4 regions of the Streptosporangium sp. NBC_01639 genome follow, and region 3 is predicted to be linked to each of the others. Evidence: riboswitches for the same ligand, from Rfam matches in the RefSeq annotation. Region 3 holds a riboswitch; each other region holds the start of a gene.
What was found. A riboswitch is a leader RNA that binds a small molecule or an ion and turns the genes downstream of it on or off. The one in region 3 is predicted to bind cyclic di-AMP.
Positions count from the first base shown of each region.

Region 1: another riboswitch for cyclic di-AMP. It lies ahead of OHA77_RS29930 (hypothetical protein); the one in region 3 lies ahead of OHA77_RS22170 (NlpC/P60 family protein).
Region 2: another riboswitch for cyclic di-AMP. It lies ahead of OHA77_RS07940 (C40 family peptidase); the one in region 3 lies ahead of OHA77_RS22170 (NlpC/P60 family protein).
Region 4: another riboswitch for cyclic di-AMP. It lies ahead of OHA77_RS31615 (coiled-coil domain-containing protein); the one in region 3 lies ahead of OHA77_RS22170 (NlpC/P60 family protein).

Region 1 covers NZ_CP109272.1:6,581,081-6,583,275, reverse strand. The annotation lists gene OHA77_RS29935 (alpha/beta fold hydrolase) at 1-52, opposite strand, end outside; gene OHA77_RS29930 (hypothetical protein) at 214-885, opposite strand; cyclic di-AMP (ydaO/yuaA leader) riboswitch at 1,105-1,254, opposite strand; gene OHA77_RS29925 (DUF4253 domain-containing protein) at 1,941-2,195, opposite strand, start outside.
Region 2 covers NZ_CP109272.1:1,788,316-1,790,510, forward strand. The annotation lists gene OHA77_RS07935 (NAD(P)H-binding protein) at 1-690, shown strand, start outside; gene OHA77_RS07940 (C40 family peptidase) at 949-1,332, opposite strand; cyclic di-AMP (ydaO/yuaA leader) riboswitch at 1,592-1,749, opposite strand.
Region 3 covers NZ_CP109272.1:4,846,541-4,848,735, forward strand. The annotation lists gene OHA77_RS22170 (NlpC/P60 family protein) at 44-1,090, opposite strand; cyclic di-AMP (ydaO/yuaA leader) riboswitch at 1,096-1,242, opposite strand; gene OHA77_RS22175 (amino-acid N-acetyltransferase) at 1,584-2,195, shown strand, end outside.
Region 4 covers NZ_CP109272.1:6,936,363-6,938,557, forward strand. The annotation lists gene OHA77_RS31615 (coiled-coil domain-containing protein) at 1-887, opposite strand, end outside; cyclic di-AMP (ydaO/yuaA leader) riboswitch at 929-1,064, opposite strand; gene galT (galactose-1-phosphate uridylyltransferase) at 1,136-2,195, opposite strand, start outside.

The sequences.
Region 1 (2,195 bases), 1.7 Mb from region 3:
CGAAGGTGTCGTAGGCGAGCTCGATGCCGTTCGCCGGAGCGCGCAGGGTCATGGCACCCCTCCCCCGCCGGTGCTGTCGGATACCACGCTGGTCATGCGCAACAGAATGTCATTCGGTAGAAACGACGGCAAGAGCGGCCCCTGCACGGGACCGCTCCAGTCCACGGCCGGCGGACGGGCCGGCCGATGCCCACGGGGAGGGGCTCGTACCGACTACTTGTTGACCACCTTGGGCGGGGTGGCCGGGTTGTTGTCGATGCGGCCCCACGCGCCGGCGGAGAACGGCACGGGGCGGTTCTTCTTGCCGGGGCCGGTGCCCCACTTCGTGATCACGTAGTCGACGTCGATGTGGCCGGCGCCGCCGTTGCCGTCCACCCCGAGCGTCTCGGAGTTGAACGTGCCGCCGGTCAGCTCGGCGAAGGTCTTGGCGTCCAGGTCGATCATGACGCCGCTGCTGGAGGGCACGCCGGGACCGCGGTCACCGACGAAGAACTTGGCCTTCTTGCCCTTGTAGACGACGTAGCCCTCGGTCATCAGCGGCCAGCTCGGGCTGGCGATCATGCCCTTCTGCATCGGCTTGCCGCTCGCGGGCAGGCCAGTGTCGCCGGCGCGGCCGGAGGAGTCGTCCCAGAAGTAGGAGGCCTTGGTCGAGCCGTTCAGCAGGACGACCTCGGAACCGGACTCGGAGCCGGGGGTCGAGGAGCCGGACTTGACCAGGGTGGAGGTCGCCAGGGACGCGCCCTTGACCGCGATGGGGAGGGTCGCGGAGGCGGTTTCGGCCGTGGCGGGGAGCATCGAGACGACGCCCGTGGAGGTGAGGACGCTCGCACCGAGCAGGGCGGCGGCGATGTAACGGTTCTTGCGTATGCCAAGGGAGAGGCGCATGGGAGAGAGACTCTTTCGCGAGGGAACGGGGAAGCGCGGGTGCCACGCAGATGGGCACAGGCGGATACGCGCTCACAGAGAGAGAGGAGTGCCGGCGATCCCGGGCACTACGCGAGGCGCGTTGGGGGGCGCCGCGTTCTAGCGCGGCAAGGAAGTCTTAGCGGGCTGATACGGATGAGGCGGGTACCAGCGGGAAGGGAGCACAGCGTCCCATGAGTGATGTCCTCTCCATCTCGTCTACCGGGTTAGCTGACGGATTCGGGCGGTGGAGTTGCCCTACCGCCGCATGGTCGCGGCGGATTCACCCCAAGAAGTGGGTCCCCGGTTCCCCTGGCCGTGGCGGCTTCCGGGATTCGACGTCGGCCGGCCGCTCCTTCTGCTGAAGGGCAGGTCGCCAACCGAACACAAATAGGACACTAGCGCCCATTCGAGGACAAAGCAAAACAAAACCCATGACAGACCCAGAAGATCTACCTTTATCGGCCAAGAAAGCCCTATTAGCCGTCACTTGACCTTCCGACCGGCGTGTCGGATCGGCCGCGACCGTCGGGGGGACCAATGGGCGACATCCGCCGATCAAGCCTCCGACCTGGGCATTCTTCCCGAGAATAGCCAAAGGAGGGATGATTCGACGAATATTTCCACGATCGATATGAGGACCACGGAGATCGGTGCACCGACTCCTGGGTCAACGGTTCTTTTTACCTCCTCACCGGCCCATCGATCAGCCGAATGACACATCAGCGGGTTGATCCAGGCTTTTGAGAAGATCCACAAGCGCCGGAGGGGCCCCGTGCAAAGCCACGGTCATGGAGGTCCGCTCCCGCCCCGAGCCCCGCCACGCCCCCTCGTCCCGACCCCGCTGCGTCCCCCTCGGCTCGCCCCCGCCACACTCCCTCGTCCCGACCCTGCCAGTCCCCCTCGCCTCGACCCCGCCACGGCCCGGTTCCCGCCGTGGCCCCGTCCGGCGCCCTGGACCCCCGCCGAGTCCGCGGACCCCGCACGATCTCCCTCGCCCGCCACCCGGAGCGGCCCTCGGGACACCGCGTGGGCGGTCAGTCCCACCAGAACGACCAGGCGTTCCTGCCTCTGATCTGCTCCGCGTAGTCGACCAGCGTCCCCGCGCTGTAGATGACGCTGTCGGGGCAGAACGTCCAGTGCTCGGCGGCGACGTGCAGGGCGTGTTCCGGGGTGACCGGAGGAGCGGCGACGCTCAGGTCCAGGGTGTTGAAGCCCATGCCGACCACCCGCACGCCGAACCTGTCCTCCCAGCTCCGCACCACGGCCGCGAGCGGGACCATCCACTCGTT
Region 2 (2,195 bases), 3.1 Mb from region 3:
CTGCCGCCCGCCTTCGCCGGAGTCGACCGGCTGTTCCTGCTCACCCCCGGCATCGGCCTCGACCACACCAGGCACGCCGTGGCCGCCGCCCAGACCGCAGGGGTGCGCCACATCGTGCACCTGTCCTCGTTCAACGTGCTCGGCGACCCCATGCCCGCCATGGGTCGCTGGCACCACGAACGCGAGCAGGCCATCCGGGCCTCCGACATCCCGGCCACCTTCCTGCGGCCCGGCGGCTTCATGACCAACGCCTTCGACTGGCTGCCCACCATCCGCGAGGCGGACTATGTCCTCGATCCGGCCGGCCCCGGCCGGTACGCGCCGATCGACCCCGCCGACATCGCCGCCGTCGCCGCCCTGGCGCTGACCGGCGACGGCCACCAAGGCCAGGAGTATGTCCTCACCGGCGAGGAGCTGTTCACCGTCACCGAACAGGTCGAGATCCTCGCCGCGGCGGTCGGCCGGGACATCGCGGTCCGGGCAGTGACCACCGCAGAGGAGGCCGTCGCCTCCCGATTCCCCCAAGGGGCACCTCCGGCGCTGGCCGAGGCCATCACCGAGGGGTTCCACCTCATGCGCGCCGACACCGCCGGATTCCGCACCGACACCGTGGAGCGCCTGCTCCAGCGCAAGCCCCGCACCTTCGCCGCCTGGTGCGCACGCAACGCCGACGCCTTCCGGACCGGCTGAACCGCACGTCCGCATCTCGGCGACCGTCGACCCACGCCTCGCTGCGACGTCGGCAAGACCGTCGCACGCGGCCGCACCCTCACAGCGCTACAAAAATCCGGAGGACAGAAGAACAAGCTCAGCGGTGCAGCCGGATCGGCATACGGCTCCACACACGGAACGGCCTCGCGATCACGCCAGTGATCACGAGGCCGTTTCCGTTGATCTACTTCGCCAACGGTGTCTCCACGGAGGGCGGACTGGGCCGATTTCCTCGGTCTAGCCGCCGGGACGGACCGCGCCGGCGAAGGAGGACCTGTAGTACCCCTTCAGGCTCACGGTCCGGACCGTCTTGCCGCTGCTCGGCGAGTGCACCATCTTGCCCTTGCCGACGTACATGCCCACGTGGCCCTTGCCGTAGAAGAACATCAGGTCGCCGGGGCGCAGGCTGCGCCACGAGACCTTCTTCCGGACGGCGCGGTACTGGCTGGTCGTGATCCTGGGGAGGGTCACCCCAGCCTTGCGCCACGCGTACTGGACGAGCCCGGAGCAGTCGAACGCGCCGGGACCGGAGGCTCCCCACCGGTACGGATCGCCGATCTGCTTCCTGGCCGCCGAGACCGCCTTACCGGCCTTCACCTTCTGCAGTGCGGCCCTGCTCAACGTGGTCTTCTTGGCCTTCGCCTTCTTGGCGCTGCTGCGCGCCGCGGTGCCGGCGGAGGCCTTGACCGTGCTCTCAGCCTGAGAGCCGGTGCTTCTGACCTGGAGAGTGGGCCCGGTGTCGGCCGTCGCCTGTGCCGTTGTGGATCCCAGTACGACCGCTCCCGACGAAGCGGCCAGTGTGAGTACGGCACCGCCCAGGGAAAGGCGGGCAAGGCGCGACAGACGGGGGTTACGCAGGGTGGTAGACAGGATTTCTCCTTGGGACTTCCACTGATGCCTACCGGGTTAGCTGACGGATTCGGGCAGGGAAGTCGCCCTACGGCATGACATATGCCGATTCACCCCTGGCCTTACGCGAAGGCCTTTGGGTCCCCGGTTCCGTGCCTCCTGGCTGCACGGATTCGGCAGGCCGCCGCCATGGGGATCAACCCCTTAGGGGAGCAGCGGCCAATTGGATTTCTAGCGCGATGCCTACTCCGGAGAGCAGTCACACAATGCGGTGACATGGCATGTCACCGCGCCGCCAGAAGTTACCGCGAACCAAAAATTTCGGCAAAGCAATGCCATGAATATGGAGATCGGTAAGCCCCTTCCCGGCCTCTTGATCACCGCGTGATATGCGGCTCCCCCATTGGGCTATGACTCTCGTCACATTCACTGCATCAAGATCTAAAAGCACATTACTTCTGTAACTTTCATCACATTGGGTGTGATCTTTGTTTTCCGGTTTTTGATCTTTGTTTCCCGGCTCGTAGAACGACCGGCATCGCCCCGCCAAGGGGCGCCTTGGGATACCCCGGAGCTTCGGCGAAGTCGGTTGAGCGGCTGTTGATCATGTGAGGCGGCGAACGGCCGGGGATCGC
Region 3 (2,195 bases):
TCGGCCCGAGAGCCGATCCAGGTCCGGCCCGCAGCCGGCTGTCTCAGTCCGCGACCCGCACGCCGCCGGCGAAGGGGCGGTTGTCGATCGAGGCGATGTGGATGACGTCACCGGTCTGGGGGGCGTGGATCATCATGCCCGCGCCGACGTAGATCCCGACATGGTGCAGGTCACCGTAGAAGAAGACCAGGTCGCCGGGGCGCAGTTCGTTTCTGGACACGTGGGTGCCCGCGGTCCACTGGTCCCCGGTGTAGTGCGGCAGGCTGATGCCGACCTTCTGGTAGGCCCACATGACCAGACCGGAGCAGTCGAAGGAGTTCGGGCCCTCGGCCCCCCAGACATAGGGCTTGAGCTGCTGGGTGAGTGCCCAGCGGGCGGCCTCGGCGGCCTTGCCGTCGCCGACGATCGGCACGCTGATCCGCACCCTGCTGCCTATGGTGGTCTTGGCCCGGCTGCGCACCTCGCTGAACAGGTTGCTCTCGACCCTGGTGACCAGGCGTTCGATCTTGGTGCGCTTGGTGCCGATCTCCGCGAGGAGCTTCTTCACCTCGCTGGTCCGCGCCTTGGCACTGGCCTGCGCCCGTTCGGCGGTCTTGATCGCCTGAGCGACCTGGGCGACCTCCTCGCTCTGTTGCTGCTGGAGGGCGTAGTACGTGGTGGCCTGGTCGAGGAAGGCGTCGGGGTCGCTCGACTGGGTGAAGGCGAGGGCCGAGCCCAGTCCCCCCGTCATGTAGGAGCTCTGCGCCAGGAGGCTGGCCCTGGTGCGCCGGGCCGCGAGCTCGGACTCGCTGCCCGCGAGGGTCTTCTTGGCCGCCTCCGAGGCCCGCTGGGCCTGCTTGAGCTTGACCCGCTCGCCGTTGTACTGCTCGCTCAGCGTCTCGATCTCGGTGTGCAGCTTCTCGACCTGCTTGGAGAGCTCTCCAAGATTGGGCTTCGGGTCGGCGGTGGCCGCGACCAGAGGGGTACCGAGGGTCAGGGAGGCGAATGCCAGCCCGATGACCACCATTCGGTGGGTGAGTCCACGTGAGACGTGTTCCCGGCGGGCGTGTCCGCCCTCGCGCCTTCCCTCAAGGTTGCGCGTGCGCTTCACCAACAGGCTCCTCTCTCGGCCGCCTACCGGGTTAGCTGACGGGTTCGGGCCGGAGGCAGCCCTACCGGGGTGCCGGTGGCACCTCGGATTCACCCCAGGGACGAGGGTGGGTCCCCGGTTCCCCGGTTCCGGGGATTCGGCGGGTCAGCTTTTTTTACCATCGCTGACATCGAGCACGGACATTAGTGCAATTGGAGGTTCATGCTCAACCAGAACTACAAAGTCGGTAGAGGTTTCACAACTGGCACGTCACGGCGAGATCACACATCTTCATGATCAACTTGCCCATTAAGACGGGCTCCATCCGTCCTTCGGGCGCTCATGGCAGAGGTCTTCGCAGGTCCAGAACCACGGGAAAGGCGAGTTCCGACCCCTCGCCGACACGTCAGGTACGGCATGGCCGCTGAGATGTCACAGGTCATCTGGTATCTGCGGGGCGAGAGTTAAGGGTGAGCCGTAACTCACAAGCACCGAGGACGTACGCTGATCGGTCATGGAGCAGGTTGCGGAGCATTCCCCGACGCCGGCCGTACACGACACCGGGAACGCCGGGCCGGGAGGCGGAGCCGCGGACCCCGGACGGGACCGCGGAGAGGCCGGGCCGGACCCGGCCGCGGTCCGGGTGCGGCGTGCCCGCACCCGGGACGTCCACGTCATCCGGCGGCTGGTCGACACCTACGGCGGAGCCGGCCGTCGTCTTCTGGAGAAGGCCACGGTCACCCTGTACGAGGACGTCCAGGAGTTCTGGGTCGCCGAGCAGGCGGGCACCGTGGTGGGCTGCGGGGCGCTCCACGTGCTCTGGGAGGATCTCGCGGAGATCCGCACCGTCGCCGTCGACCCCGGCTGCCGAGGGCTGGGTATCGGCAACCTCATCGTCTCGGAACTCCTCCGCACCGCCGGCGAACTCGGGCTGCGCAGGGTCTTCTGCCTCACTTTCGAGGTCGGATTCTTCGCCCGGCACGGATTCCGGGAGATCCAGGGCACGCCGGTCTCGCCGGAGGTCTACGCCGAACTGCTCGCCTCATATGACGAAGGGGTCGCGGAATTCCTCGACCTGGAGCACGTCAAGCCGAACACTCTGGGAAACACCCGGATGCTGCTTCAT
Region 4 (2,195 bases), 2.1 Mb from region 3:
CCGCGGTCGGACATTGAGCTCCAACCGGAGCCGGAGTTGATGCGCTGGCGCCAGATCACGTATTTGACCCCGAGGGTGGCCCTGTTCTTGATGGCCCAGGCGGCGATCTCGTCGCCGAGGGCGACGTGGGCCGCGGAGGGCATCGACCCGCCGGTGCTCATCATGAAGTCGCAGGCCCGGCCGAGCGGATGTTCGCCGCCGTCGTTCTCGGCCCGGTAGCAGCCGATCTCGTAGGGGAGGGGAAAGCGGTTCTGAACGGCTCCGCGCATGATCCGGGTGCGGTCGGTGATGTTGTCGGCACCCGTGGGCAACTGGGGAGACCAGGTGCCGTCGGCACGGCGGCCGGAGCCGGTGGGGACGAGCGCGTCGAGCTTCTTCTCGATGTCGCCGATCACCTTCTCGGCCTCCTTGCGCTGAACCTCCACCGCTCCGGCCTCCTCGGTGATCTGCTTGGTGAGCAGGGACGCCCTGTCCGCCGCCTGTTTCCTGAGGTCCCGGCTCCGGGCGAAGCCCTGCAGGGAGGCGCTCTCCTGGGCGGCGAACTGCTCCATGATCACAGCACCGCTCAGGTCGGTGGAGAACAGCAGCGAGGGCAGGTCGCCTGTGTTGCTCTGATAGCTGAGCTGTGCGATGGAGTCGACCCGCTGCTCGGCTTCGGCGTAGGCCTCCTCGGCCTTGCGCAGGTCCGTCTTGGCCGTTCCCTCGGCGTCCTGGGCCTTCTTGAGGGATTCGCGCTTGGCCGCGTAGGCCTCGATGAGCTTGTCGACCTTCTTGTTCAACGTTGTCAGTTCGGCACGGAGCTGGGACTCGTCCGGTTTGGGGGCCGCGTTGCCGGTGGACACGGTGCCCAGGGTGAACGTGAGGGCCGAAATCACGGAAACGGTCAAGGCCGCATGGCGACGGAACGTGGGGGACAGAGCCGCCACGACTCTCCTCTCCTTACGCCTGCCGGGTTAGCTGACGGGTTCGGGCTGGAGGAAGCCCTTCCACCGAAGTGGTTCACCCCAGATGCGGTGGTTCCCCGGCTCCCGGGCGACGCGCCCGGAATTAGGCATATCGGACACAAGGTCCGATGGGTGAGGATGGTAGTGGTAAATACGAGGTAATGCGACCTTAATCCGAGATCAATCAGTGATCATCCTGTGACAATCGATCGCAGCAGGCGTGCCGTCTCCTCCGGCAGGACGTCGTTCACGAAGGCGCCCATGGCGGCCTCCGATCCGGCGAGATACTTCAGCTTGTCCGGCGCCCGGCGGATGCTGAACAGTTCCAGATGCGCGTAGGAAAGGTCGCGGCCGACACGCGCCGGCGCCTGGTGCCAGGCCGCGACGTACGGCATGGCCACACCGAACAATCCGTCCAGACGGCGGAGCACGTCCGTGTAGAGCGGGCCGAACGCCGCCCGCTCGGCGGCCTCCAGCGCGCACAGATCCGGGACCTGCCGATGCGGGTAGAGGTGGACCTCCACGGGCCAGCGCGCCGCGGCGGGGACGAAGGCCGTCCAGTGCTCGTTCGACGCCACCACCCGGACCTCCGCCTCGCGTTCGGCGGCGAGCACGTCGGCGAACAGGTTGCCGCCCGTCCGCTCCCGATGTCGCCCGGCCGCGCCGAGGGACAGCCTGGTGCGCGGGGTCACGTAGGGGTAGGCGTAGATCTGGCCATGCGGGTGGGCCAGGGTGATGCCGATCTCCGCGCCCCGGTTCTCGAAGCAGAACACCTGCTCCACGCCGGGAAGCGCGGACAGCTCCGCCGTACGGTCGATCCAGGCCTCCATGACCAGCTCGACCTGGTCGGCGGACAGGCGGGAGAAGGACGAGTCGTGATCGGAGGTGAAGCAGACCACCTCGCATCGGCCGATCCCCGGGCGGACCTCGCTCAGCCCTCCGACCTCGATGTGTTCACCCGTCTGGAAGGAGAAAGAGGGGAAGCGGTTCTCGAAGACGGCCACGTCGTAGGCCCCCGAAGGGATCTCGGTCGGGTGGCCGGGAGTGGACGGGCAGAGCGGGCATTCGCTTGCCGGTGGGAGGAAGGTGCGGCCCTGGCGATGTCCGGCCACCGCGATCCACTCCTCGGTGAGCGGGTCGTAGCGCAGTTCGGAGGCCGGTGGGCGGGGCGGAAGATCGCGCTCGTCGAGCGCGCCGCGGTCGGCGTCGTCGTTCCGGTCGAAGTAGAACAGTTCCCGGCCGTCCGCCAGG